DNA from 2 places in the Tatumella sp. UBA2305 genome. Region 2 is predicted to be linked to the other one. Evidence: predicted binding sites of a transcription regulator. Region 2 holds the regulator's gene; the other holds the start of a gene.
What was found. Region 2 encodes PurR, which represses purine synthesis genes. Its sites were predicted from a motif close to CANGCAAACGTTTGCNTG; they were not measured.
Positions count from the first base shown of each region.

Region 1: rbsD (D-ribose pyranase) is a predicted target of PurR. The motif match lies at 3,819-3,836, and genes of this name have one in related genera.

Region 1 is NZ_DDVT01000027.1:3,702-9,914, forward strand. It holds gene rbsB (ribose ABC transporter substrate-binding protein RbsB) at 4-879, opposite strand; gene rbsC (ribose ABC transporter permease) at 905-1,873, opposite strand; gene rbsA (ribose ABC transporter ATP-binding protein RbsA) at 1,875-3,380, opposite strand; gene rbsD (D-ribose pyranase) at 3,388-3,807, opposite strand; gene kup (low affinity potassium transporter Kup) at 4,131-5,999, opposite strand.
Region 2 is NZ_DDVT01000015.1:612,907-619,119, forward strand. It holds gene B3Z23_RS09230 (Grx4 family monothiol glutaredoxin) at 1-218, opposite strand, end outside; gene B3Z23_RS09235 (C40 family peptidase) at 580-1,380, shown strand; gene B3Z23_RS09240 (YnhF family membrane protein) at 1,646-1,735, opposite strand; gene purR (HTH-type transcriptional repressor PurR) at 2,010-3,035, shown strand; gene punR (DNA-binding transcriptional activator PunR) at 3,045-3,947, opposite strand; gene punC (purine nucleoside transporter PunC) at 4,051-5,220, shown strand; gene cfa (cyclopropane fatty acyl phospholipid synthase) at 5,526-6,213, shown strand, end outside.

The DNA.
Region 1 (6,213 bases), on a different contig from region 2:
GATTTATTTGGTGATAAGCTTCAGATCCACCGGAATCCGGGCCTCAACCTGTTGGCCTTTCAACACTTTATCCGCCGTATCTACACCAATTTCACCAATTTTCTCCGGCAACTGAGCCACTGTGGCTGCCAGTTTGCCACTTTGAACGGCTTTCACACCATCAGGTGTTCCGTCAAAGCCTACCACCAACACACCGGACTTACCGGCAGTTTGCAGCGCCCGCATTGCACCCAGTGCCATTTCATCATTCTGGGCAAATACCGCCTGAACATCCGGATGAGCAGTCAGCAGGTTTTGCATGACATTCAGACCTTTAGTTCTGTCGAAATCGGCAGGCTGACTGGCAATAATATCGAATTTATGGGCTTCAGACGCCTGTTTGAAACCTTCACCACGTTCACGGGCGACCGACGTTCCGGCAATCCCTTCCAGTTCAATCACTTTTGCACCGTCACCCAGTTGCTTAGCAATGAAGTCACCCGCCATTTTACCGCCCGCTACATTATCAGAGGCAATATGGCTGACAACCTTACCCTGACTGGCTGCACGGTCAAGCGTGATCACCGGGATATGCGCCTGATTAGCAATTTTTACCGAATTACCTACTGCATCAGAATCAGTGGGATTAATCAAAATGGCTTTGGTCCCGCGAACCATCAAATCCTGTACGTTCGCCAGTTCTTTCGCCGGGTTATTCTGCGAATCCAGCACTACCAGGTTATATCCCAGCTTGTCGGCTTCTTTCTGCGCACCGTCTTTAAGAGAGACGAAGAAAGGGTTATCCAGCGTGGAAATCACTAGTGCGATAGTCTCTTTAGCCAGCGCCTGTGTACTTAATGTTGCGCCTAACAGTAAGGCCAGTGCAGTGAGTTTTTTCATATTATTAATCCTGTAGGGTAATCAATCATTTACTGCTTTTGTTGTCTACCAGCACCGCCAGTAAAATCACTACAGCTTTGACGATCATTTGGTAGTAAGAAGAAACACCAATCAGATTCAGCCCGTTATTGAGAAAACCAAGGATTAGCGCACCAATCAGAGTACCCACAATCCTTCCTTTACCTCCGGACAGGCTGGTCCCTCCAAGCACTACAGCCGCGATAGCATCCAGCTCATAGCCGGTACCTGCCGTCGGTTGTGCCGAAGAAAGACGCGCCACTTCAATGGTTCCGGCCAGCGCAGCCAGCATGCCACACAGCGCATAAACAATGATTTTTATCCGGTTAACGCTAATCCCGGAGAGACGGGTTGCTGCTTCGTTGCCACCCAGCGCATAGATATAGCGCCCCAGCCGTGTGTGATGGAGCATGTACCATGCTGCAAGGAAGATGATAGCCATCAGCCAGACCGGGGTTGGCACGCCTAACGGACGACCAATACCGAACCAACCAAACAGATCTGAATTATCACTAAACCCCGTACTGATCGGACTGCCATTGGTGTATACCATCGTGACGCCCCGCAGCAGTAACATCATGACCAGCGTGGCAATAAAAGCCTGAACCTTGCCTTTAGCCACTATGACGCCGGTAATCCCGCCGATAAATGCCCCCAGTAACAGTGATGCGGCAATAGCCAGCAGTGCATTAACTTCCATGCCCACCAGCGATGCCGCCACCGCGCCGGTCAATGCCAGAAGAGAACCGACGGAAAGATCGATACCTGAGGTCAGAATAACCAGCGTCATCCCTACCGCCATAATGGCGTTAACCGAGGTCTGTTGCAGAATATTGAACAGGTTAGCCAGGGTGAAAAAGTTGTGGCTCATGCCGGAGACAATGGCAATCAGCACCAGCAGTGCTATCAGTGATTTTTGTTCAAGTAGCCAGGCCTTACTGAACAGGCGGCGTGAAGGGATGGTGTGCGTACTCATATTATGCCAGCTCCGCGATGTGTTGTTTACCTACTGCTGCCGCCATCAGAATTTCCTGTGAGGCTTGTTCTATCGTGAAGTCACCACTCAGTCGTCCTTCATGCATCACCAGTATCCGGTCACTCATCCCCAGGACCTCTGGCATTTCAGAAGACACCAGAATGATGCTCATCCCCTCTTCTTTAAACTGATTGATCAACTGATAAATCTCTTTCTTTGCACCGACATCCACTCCACGGGTAGGTTCGTCGAGGATTAGGACTTTCGGCCGGGTCATCAGGCCACGGGCGATCGCAATTTTCTGCTGATTTCCCCCGGAGAGCAGACCCACGGTCTGTTCCATCGAGGGGGTTTTAATGTTAAACAGCTTAATAAAGTCGCTCACCGCCAGTTGTTCCGCGGCATGTTTCAGACGCCCCCCCATGTGACTGAAATACTTAAGAGCCGTCAGCGACATGTTCTCCTTGACCGACATCCCCGGTATCAGCCCATCACGTTTGCGGTCTTCCGAGATATAGACAATACCGTTCTGTAGCCCCTTTTCCGGAGTACGGGCCATCACAGGTTTGCCCTCCAGAGTCACTGTGCCGGCAGTGCGTGGTAGCGCACCATAAAGCACTTTCATTAATTCTGTACGTCCTGCCCCCATCAGGCCGGAGACTCCCAAAATTTCGCCTTTCCGTAGGGTAAAGCTGACATTCTCTACTCCGGAACCACTGAGATTCTCCACTGCCATCAGGGTCCCCCCTGGCGATTTATCCAGTCTGGGATATTGTTCTTCCAGTTTGCGACCGACCATCATCTCAATCAGTGAATCTTCACTCAGCGTGTTGACCGGCCGCTCGGCAATAAACTGACCATCGCGAAAAATCGTCACGTCATCGCAGATTTCGAAAATTTCTTTCATTCTGTGAGAGATGTAAACAATGCCGCACCCCCGGGATTTCAGCTCATTAATGACCCGGAATAAGGACGCCGTTTCGGTATCCGTCAGCGCATCAGTGGGTTCATCCATGATTATCACTTTGGATTCAAAACTCAGCACTTTAGCAATCTCAACCATCTGCTGATCACCAATGGATAACTCCTCCACTCGCTTATGGCTGCTGAAGCGCAAATTCAGGCGTTTCATTAATTCATCTGCCTGCTGATACATCTGTTTCCACTGAATGCAGCCGAAGCGGTTCACAAACTCCCGTCCCAGGAAAATATTTTCTGCCACACTCAACTGGGGAATCAGGTTAAGTTCCTGGTGAATAATCCCAATCCCGGCCTCCTGGGAGGCTTTAGGGCTGTCGAACATCATCTCTTTGCCCAGCCACTCGAAGCTGCCGGCATCACGGGAATAAATACCCGTCAGCACTTTCATCATGGTCGATTTTCCGGCGCCATTTTCGCCCACCAGCGCCATTACCCGACCGGGATAGACAGAAATAGCAGCCCCGGACAAGGCTTTCACTCCGGGGAAGGATTTCTCAATACCTTTAAGTTGCAATAAAGGTTGCATAACACCCTCAGAAGGTCACGCCAGCATTAAGGATAATATTCGCGTAGGGTGTGCACTCTCCGCTGCGAATAACCGCCTGACTGCACCGTGTTTTTTCTTTGAACTGCTGATGACTGACATAACTGATATCGATGGTATTACCCTGCTGCTGTTGCAAAGATTCGAGCAGGTTAAGCAGGTCACTGTGCAGGCACGGGTTATGCTGCAACATCTCTTCCGCAAGAATGACACTCTCTACCTGCAATTCGTCCGTCACCGTTTTAACAACCTGTAAAAAACCGGGGATCCCGGCAGTCAGAGCGAGATCGATGCGCCGCGGGCCCTGCGGGACAGGTAATCCCGCATCACTGATGGTCAGGCTGTCGGTATGCCCTAAACGTGAAATCACAGACGAAATATCGGAGTTCAGTAAGCTGCCTTTTTTCATTTTTTACTCCCCAGCGAAACGTTTCGCTGAGTGGAGTTTAAGTAACCACTGGGGGAAAACAATCGGGATATAACGAATCTGTGATGGCTATCCAAACATTTCGCAGCGACCCCGGAGAGAGGGGTTGCCTCATCGCAGGCATCGCCAATAATGGGAATAACGGCAGGAACAGATACTGACGCGTCAGTAAAACCGAAGATAAAACAGTAAGATAAATACAACGACGCAGGCACAAAGATGAATTCTGGTCGTTGAACCACAGAGTTAAGAGTATGGTTTGCAGTCAGTCAGGGAGCGGTCTGCTTAAGACCGCTCCACAATAGCTAAAATTCTACCTGAGTCCCCAGTTCAATCACCCTGTTAGGCGGGATTTCAAACTGATCAGGAGCACGCAGGGCATTCCGTTGTAAGGCCAGGAACAACTTGCCACGCAGTTGCAGATACCAGGGCCGTTTCCCAAGAATCAGCGACTCCCTCGACATAAAGAATGAGGTATCCATCATCCGACAATTCAGGCCTTCTAACCCACAACGGTGGAAAATTTCCTCAACGTTCGGTGTTTCGCGCCAGCCATAGCTGGCGACCACCCGCCAGAAAGTCGGAGATAACTGTTCTATGGTGACACGCCGCACATTATGAACATAAGGCGCGTCTTCGGTACGCAGGGTCAGTAACACCACCCGTTCATGCAGCACTTTGTTGTGCTTCAGGTTATGCAGCATGGCAAACGGAATGACATTCAGCACTCTGGACATAAAGACTGCGGTACCGGGCACTCTGACCGGTGGATTTTTCTCCAGAGAAGCTATCATCGCCTCCAGGGAGTTACCGTGTTCATGCATCCTTCGGAGCACCCTGAATCGTTCGCTTTTCCAGGTCGTCATAATGATAAACATTACCAGCGCCAGACAAAGCGGTAACCAGCCGCCGGAGAATATCTTGATCAGGTTAGCGCTGAACAACGGTACATCAATACACATCAGGACGATAAAAATCAGCAAAACAGGAAAAATATTCCAGCGCCAGTTTTTACGCGCCACGGTACAGGAAAGTATGGTGGTCAGGATCATCGTACCGGTCACGGCAATACCATAAGCTGCCGCAAGGTTGCTTGAGTGACGGAAGCTGATGATCACCAGCAGTACTGCGATATACAGCAGCCAGTTAATGACCGGCACGTAAATCTGTCCTGATTCCATCTCCGAGGTATGGATAATACGCATTGGTGGCAGATAGCCTAAACGTACCGCCTGGCGGGTCAGCGAGAACACCCCGGAAATCACCGCCTGAGAAGCAATCACGGTGGCCAGGGTGGCCAGCAATAGCATAGGTATCAGGGCCCAGTCAGGCGCCAGCAGGAAGAACGGGTTTTTGATAGCCTCAGGATGGGCTAGCAGTAATGCCCCCTGGCCAAAATAGTTTATCACCAGTGAAGGAAGCACCGCTCCGAACCAGGCAATCCGGATCGGGAGTTTACCGAAATGTCCCATGTCTGCGTAGAGTGCCTCGACTCCGGTGATAGATAGCACCACCGCGCCCAAAGCAAAGAACGAAACACTTTTATAATGGAGGAAAAACTCGACGGCATACCAGGGGTTAAGCGCCCGCAGTACGACAGGGTTGTGGAAAATACTGTTCGCTCCAAGAACCGCCAGCACGATAAACCACAACAACATGACCGGAGCAAACATCTTGCCCACCAGCCCGGTGCCATGTTTCTGGATAAGAAATAGTAGGGTTAATACCGCAATTGACAACGGAACAATGTAACTGTCGAGCGACGGAGCCGCAATTTCCAGCCCTTCAATTGCTGACATCACCGAGATTGCCGGGGTAATGACCACTTCACCGTAGAAGAAACTCCCTCCGACCAACCCCATAATCAGCAGAATCGCTGTTACTCTGGCCCCGGTATTTCTGCCCGCCAAAGACATCAGGGTCAGAATCCCCCCTTCTCCGGCGTTATCAGCGCGCATCACGTAGCAAATATATTTTAACGATACGACAAGAATCAATAACCAAAAAATTAATGACAGAAAGCCAAATACTGACTGCTGCTCAATGCCAAATCCAAATTGTCCTGAAAGGCACTCACGCAATGTATACAGTGGGCTGGTACCAATATCACCATACACCACCCCGATAGCTGCTAGCGTCAGTGCGCCGGTCGATTGTTTGTTATTTGAGCTCATATCATTTTATCTTGTTTTTAACCTATCCCGTAAACAGGTGCTTAACTGCTTGCCAAAGTGGCACAGTATGCACTTATTCATCTGAAAACCCACCCGGTTATTATAAAATGGCACCGAAAATCCATACTGCGCAGGCCGGTGAACCATACTCAGTTTAAGAAATCTTACTATGAACGTTTACCCTAACCCCTTACGACTGGCATTGTACTGATTC
Region 2 (6,213 bases):
AACTGTGGAAAAGTTGGCCAGTTTGCATATTTCGGTAACTCGGCACGAATATCCGGATTCTGCAGGATATCGACATAGGCAAAACGCTGGCCGCAGGCTGAAAGTGCCTGAACCGCCTGAGCGGAGAAACCACAGCTTGGTAATTTAGGGGAACCTTTCATATACAGCAGAATAGGGTTTTCAGAAATCTGAGTCTGAATTTTTTCGAGAGTGCTCATAGTACTTCCTTCGGGACAAAACGACATGTTTTGTTATTGTAGCGATATCAACCCGCCAGTGAAAACGACATTTTTCATCTACTACATAAAAGTTCACTTATATGGCATTTCGCGTTAAACCGTTAACAACTGCAGGATGAAAAATTCAGTCGCATGAAGTTTCATCAAAGATATGTGGCTTAATTACCTGTTTATGCTCAATTTTACGTCAAAAAACTTCTCGTAACAGATTCCGGAAAAAAGACCTTAACATTTAATAAAATTCTGGATTAGAATGAATTTGGGGCTGACTGAAAGGTCAGATGTTATTTTTTAATTTTGTCCGTCTTTTTCAGGACATTTAACCTGTAACCTGACAACTATGCGTCTACTGATCACGCTTTTTATTCTGGCTGTAGCACAGCTTTTTTTCAATGTCGCAGAGGCATCGCCTCGAACCGCGGTAAATGCCACATTTCACAAAACCACCCGTAAAGCTGTCACCGAAGAGGATGCACGCCGCAAGCGAAGACCGATTAAGACGACCAGTAGTCGACATAAAACCCGTCAGCCCCTGATCCATCGGGTGAAACACTTCACCAGTCAGCGTAAAGTTAAACATAGTCGTACAACGAAAGAATCTCTTCATCTGGCAAAGAATCGCAGACATGAAACTAAAAAGTATGGCCGTCATCGCCCCGCAGCTATAAAAACGACGCGTCATCCATCCGCCACACTGGCCGCTATCCGGATGAGTAAACAGCATCGTTTGCGTTATCAGAAAGCCCGTGCGACCGCGATGGTTAAACTGATGGATCAACTCGGGAAGCCTTATCAGTGGGGAGGAACCTCTCCGCATACCGGATTTGACTGCAGTGGTCTGGTTTATTATGCCTATAAAGACCTGGTGAATTTCAAAATTCCCCGCACTGCGAATGAAATGTACCATCTGCGCGACGCAGCACCGGTAAAACGTGATGAGTTGGAAAAAGGTGACCTGGTGTTCTTCCGTATCCATCGTCACGGCGCAGCTGACCATGTTGGTGTCTACCTGGGTGATGGTAAATTTATTCAGTCACCTCGCACCGGTAAAGATATCCAGATTACTGCGTTAAGTAATGAATACTGGCAGCGTCACTATATTGGCGCACGTCGCATGATGACACCGAGCACCGTCCGTTAATTTTTCTTTCCCGCCCCGGAAAACAAACTGCACCTTAAACGCCGAGAGTAAGGTGCAGTTTTTTATACTGAGAGCAAGCTGCCTGACCCATCCCCCCTTTTCCCCAACGTTGCTTGCAGAATTGAGTCGCTGGTAACCTCTACCGCAGCAAAGTCACCGGCATTTCCCGACAACAAAAAAAACCGGCACCAGACTGACCCGGTGACCGGTCCTGACAACTTAACCACACAGGCTGGTCGTCGATGGCTGAACCTGTGCGCGACGATTAATGCAATATGGCCGTAAAACTGAAGGCCATAATCATCAGCAACGCTACGACAGTAGTTGTCAGTGCAAGCTTAAGATCAGTATCCATCAGAACTCCTTTAGGCACACTAAAAGTAGGGAGATAGTTATAATCCCACACTGGTGCGCAAAAATCTCGTTTTATTGTGGCAGCCTTGCTAGAATTGCCGGTCTTTGTTGCGCAAATTCCTCAGCTGCTGTTTTTTTACCGGTTGTCTTCCCCGGACTCTCCCCTGACCTCTGAGTTCCCATTAAGACTGGTCAGTAGAATGCTGAACTGACGCAAACGATTAACATATTAAAAATCAATATATTATTTTTTTAAAACCAGGAGTACTCACTGAATGGCAACTATTAAAGACGTGGCAAAGCGTGCAGGGGTTTCGACCACCACTGTGTCCCATGTCATTAATCAGACCCGTTTTGTTGCGGAAAACACACGGAAAGCGGTCTGGGAAGCGATAAACGAGTTGCACTACTCCCCCAGTGCTGTCGCCAGAAGCCTTAAAGTCAATAATACCAAGACGCTGGGCTTACTTTCGACAACACTCGAAGCCCCATATTTTGCCGAAATTATTGAAGCTATTGAAAAAAAATGCTTTGACCACGGCTATACCCTGATTTTGGGTAACGCCCACAACGATCTACAGAAGCAGCGGGCTTACCTGTCAATGATGGCGCGCAAACGCGTAGACGGGCTTCTGGTCATGTGTGCCGAATATCCGCAAGAGCTGCTGGATATGCTGGAAGAAAACCGCAATATTCCGATGGTGGTGATGGACTGGGGGGTGTCACGCGGAGACTTTACAGACACGGTGCTGGATAACGCGTTTCATGGCGGATACCTGGCAGGGCGTTACCTGATTGAGCGGGGTCATCGTGATATTGGTTGTATCCCGGGACAAATGGAAAGAAATACCGGAGGTGGCCGGCTGGCAGGTTTTCTGAAAGCTCTGGAAGAGGCGGGGATCACTCACCGTGAAGAATGGAGCGTCCAGGGGGATTTTGAACCCGAGTCTGGTTACAAGGCGATGCAGAAAATACTTGCGCAACCTCAGCTCCCGACTGCGGTATTCTGCGGCGGGGATATTATGGCCATGGGAGCCATTTGCGCTGCAGATGAACAGGGACTGCGGGTGCCCCAGGACATCTCCATTATTGGCTACGATAATGTGCGCAACTCTCGTTACTTCACGCCGGCACTCACAACCGTTCACCAGCCAAAAAGTGAATTAGGCGAAAAAGCGCTTGAGATGCTACTCGACCGCATAGTGAACAAACGCGAAGAACCTCAAACCATTGAAATCCATCCGACACTGATAGAACGTCGTTCGGTAAGCGACGGTCCGTTCCACGACTACCGGCGCTAACCACCTCAGTCACTCCCTGAGCCATTCCTGGTTCAGGGTGGCAGTATCTCCCAGGTACTCCAGGATCCAGCGTAAAGCCGGCGAAGTACGTTGTTCTGACCAACTCACGCAACATGGACTTTCCGGAAACGGAACGGGTAGTTTCAGTTCTTTCGCTTCTCCGCTCTCTAATAGCGGCCGTGCAAGGTGGCCGGGGACCATAGCCACACACAATCCTGCCCTTACGCAATCCAGACCAGTCTGCCAGTCCGGTACGGTCATCCGACGTTGGTTATCCAGAGTCCAGGTCATCCTTCGCGGTAATTCCCTTGAGGTATCCTCCATAACCAGTGATGGCCATGCACGAAGCTGCTCCTCGCCCGACTGAGATTCTCTTGCCAGGGGATGTCCGGCACTGACGATACAACGCCAGTTAAGACGTCCCATATCCTGGAACGCATAACGCCCGGCTACCGGGACCGCCTGAGTCGCCCCAATCGCCATATCAACGCGGCCTGCGGCTAATGCATCCCAGACCCCGTTAAACACCTCTTCATAGATATGCAATTCAACATCCGGGAAGTGTCGGTAAAAGTCGATGGTCAGTTGCTGCATTCTGGAACGTTTAACGATACAGTCCATCGCAATACTGAGTTCACCACGCCAGCCGTTTGCCAGTTGCTGGCACTGACGCCGGGTTTCCTGCATTTTTTTGATAATCCCCCGACCTTCGCGAACAAAATGTTCACCTGCGGCCGTCAGTATCACATCACGGTGCTGTCGCTCAAACAATGAGACTGCCAGCCACTCCTCCTGTTGTCGCACGGTATAACTGATGGCTGAGGGTACCCGGTGTAACTCTCTGGCTGCCGCACTAAAGCTACCATTCCTCGCCACTGCATCCACGACTTCGAGCGCATATTCTGACCACATAGCAACCTTTCAATATTTTTCACAGTTGGTTGCAAATAATAACGGTTCACAACCCTCCACGCACCCTTTTAAACTCTGGCGCAAATTTCCACGAGGAGGATCGATGCGTCATCCGGTAATCTTTTTAGTCTATCTGTCATTACTCAGTATGCTGGGTTTTCTGGCTACAGATATGTATCTGCCTGCTTTTGAGGCCATGAAACAGGATCTGAATACCGATTCAGGTGTGATTAGTGCCAGCCTGAGCCTGTTCCTTGCAGGGTTTGCCTGCGCTCAGTTATTCTGGGGCCCGCTGTCGGATAAAGTTGGCCGGAAACCCGTTCTGGTGACTGGTCTGGCAATATTTGCATTGAGCTGTCTGGCAATGCTGTGGGTATCCTCGCCACATGCGCTATTGGCGCTGAGATTTATCCAGGCCACCGGTGTCTGTGCTGCCGCCGTCAGTTGGCAATCCCTGGTACTGGATCACTATCCGGCATCCCGCAGTCAGAAGATTTTTGCCACTATAATGCCCATGGTCGCATTGTCGCCGGCGCTTGCTCCGTTACTTGGATCATGGTTGCTGGCACATTTTCACTGGCATTCAATATTTTTGGTATTAACTGTGCTGACCTGCGTGTTGATAATGGCTACCCTGCGCTTACCGACCAGGCCAACGGCAGTTTCCGGAGCAAAGGACTCTGTAACCCCGGGTTTTTTGAAGTTACTCTCGGTACGCCAATACAGTGGCAATGTGCTGATCTATTCAGCCTGCTCTGCCAGTTTCTTTGCCTGGCTAACCGGTTCACCCTTTATTCTATCCGGGCTGGGGCTGACTACCGGTGATATCGGGCTAAGCTATATCCCACAAACCCTGACGTTCCTTGCGGGTGGCTTTGGTTGTCGTGCTCTGCTTAACCGGTTCAGTGGTCGTCAACTGTTACCCTGGTTGCTGGCGCTTTATACAGTGAGTATCGCTGGTGTTGTCGCTGTGAGTTTCTTTAGCCAACCTCAGCTGTTCAGCCTGTTACTTCCCTTCTGCGGCATGGCAATGGCTAACGGGGCTATTTATCCTGTCGTCGTTTCTGCGGCGCTTCAGGTATTCCCCGACGCAAGCGGTAAGGCTGCTGCCCTACAGAACGCGTTGCAGCTGGGGTTATGCTTCGTGTTCAGTTTGCTGGTGTCTTATCATCTTTCACAGCCCTTACTGACAACCGCCACAGCAATGGGCGTCACCGTTTTTCTGGCCGGAGCCGGCTTTTGTCTTCAGTATCGTAAACCTCCCTGCCCTTAATTTCTCCCGCCGCTCGCACGGCGGGTTAATCCTGCTTTCACAATTAGCGCCCTAATCATCAGTCATTGAACATTCAGATTGCCGGGCATATAATCACTCTGGTGACAAATTTTCTATTATAAGTCACCGTGTATGCTGACTAATTTTGTTTGTGCTTTGTCTGCGCAACCGCATTTTTCGATATTTACTAGCACCTCTGTTTTGTCTTTACTTATAAATGCACGTTTTTTGTGAGTTTACTCACGAACCCACGAAAGTTGTCTATTCTTTCTTCAGGTTCAAATAGAACAGGTGATAAGAAGCGTATGAGTTCATCATGTGTAGCAGAAGTTAGCCTTAAGGAAGATCATTGGTACCGTATTGCCAGTGAAATGCTGTCGATGGCCGATATTGCTATCAATGGTGATCGCCCTTGGGATATTCAGGTAAAAAACCCTGATTTTTTTAAACGAGTTTTGCAGGAAGGCTCTCTGGGTTTAGGTGAGAGTTATATGGACGGCTGGTGGGAATGTGAACGGCTTGACCAGTTTTTTTATCGGGTATTGAAACATAAACTTGATAAACAATTGCCGCATCACTTTAAAGATACCCTTCGAATTGCTACAGCCCGTCTTAAGAATCTGCAATCTAAAAAACGCGCCTGGATAGTCGGTAAAGAACATTACGATCTGGGAAATGATCTGTTCAGCCTGATGCTCGATCCTTATATGCAGTATTCCTGTGGTTACTGGAAAGAGGCAACCACTCTGGAAGCCGCTCAGGAAGCGAAACTGGATATGATCTGCCGTAAGCTGCAACTTGAGCCAGGTATGACCCTGCTGGATATCGGTTGCGGCTGGGGTGGTTTATCCGAGTTCGCGGCGCGTCACTATGGTGTCAGTGTCCATGGTGTGACCATCTCTGCGGAACAGCAGAAAATGGCTCAGGAGCGGTGTAAAGGGCTGGATGTCACCATCCTGCTGCAGGATTACCGTGATCTGAATCTGAGCTTTG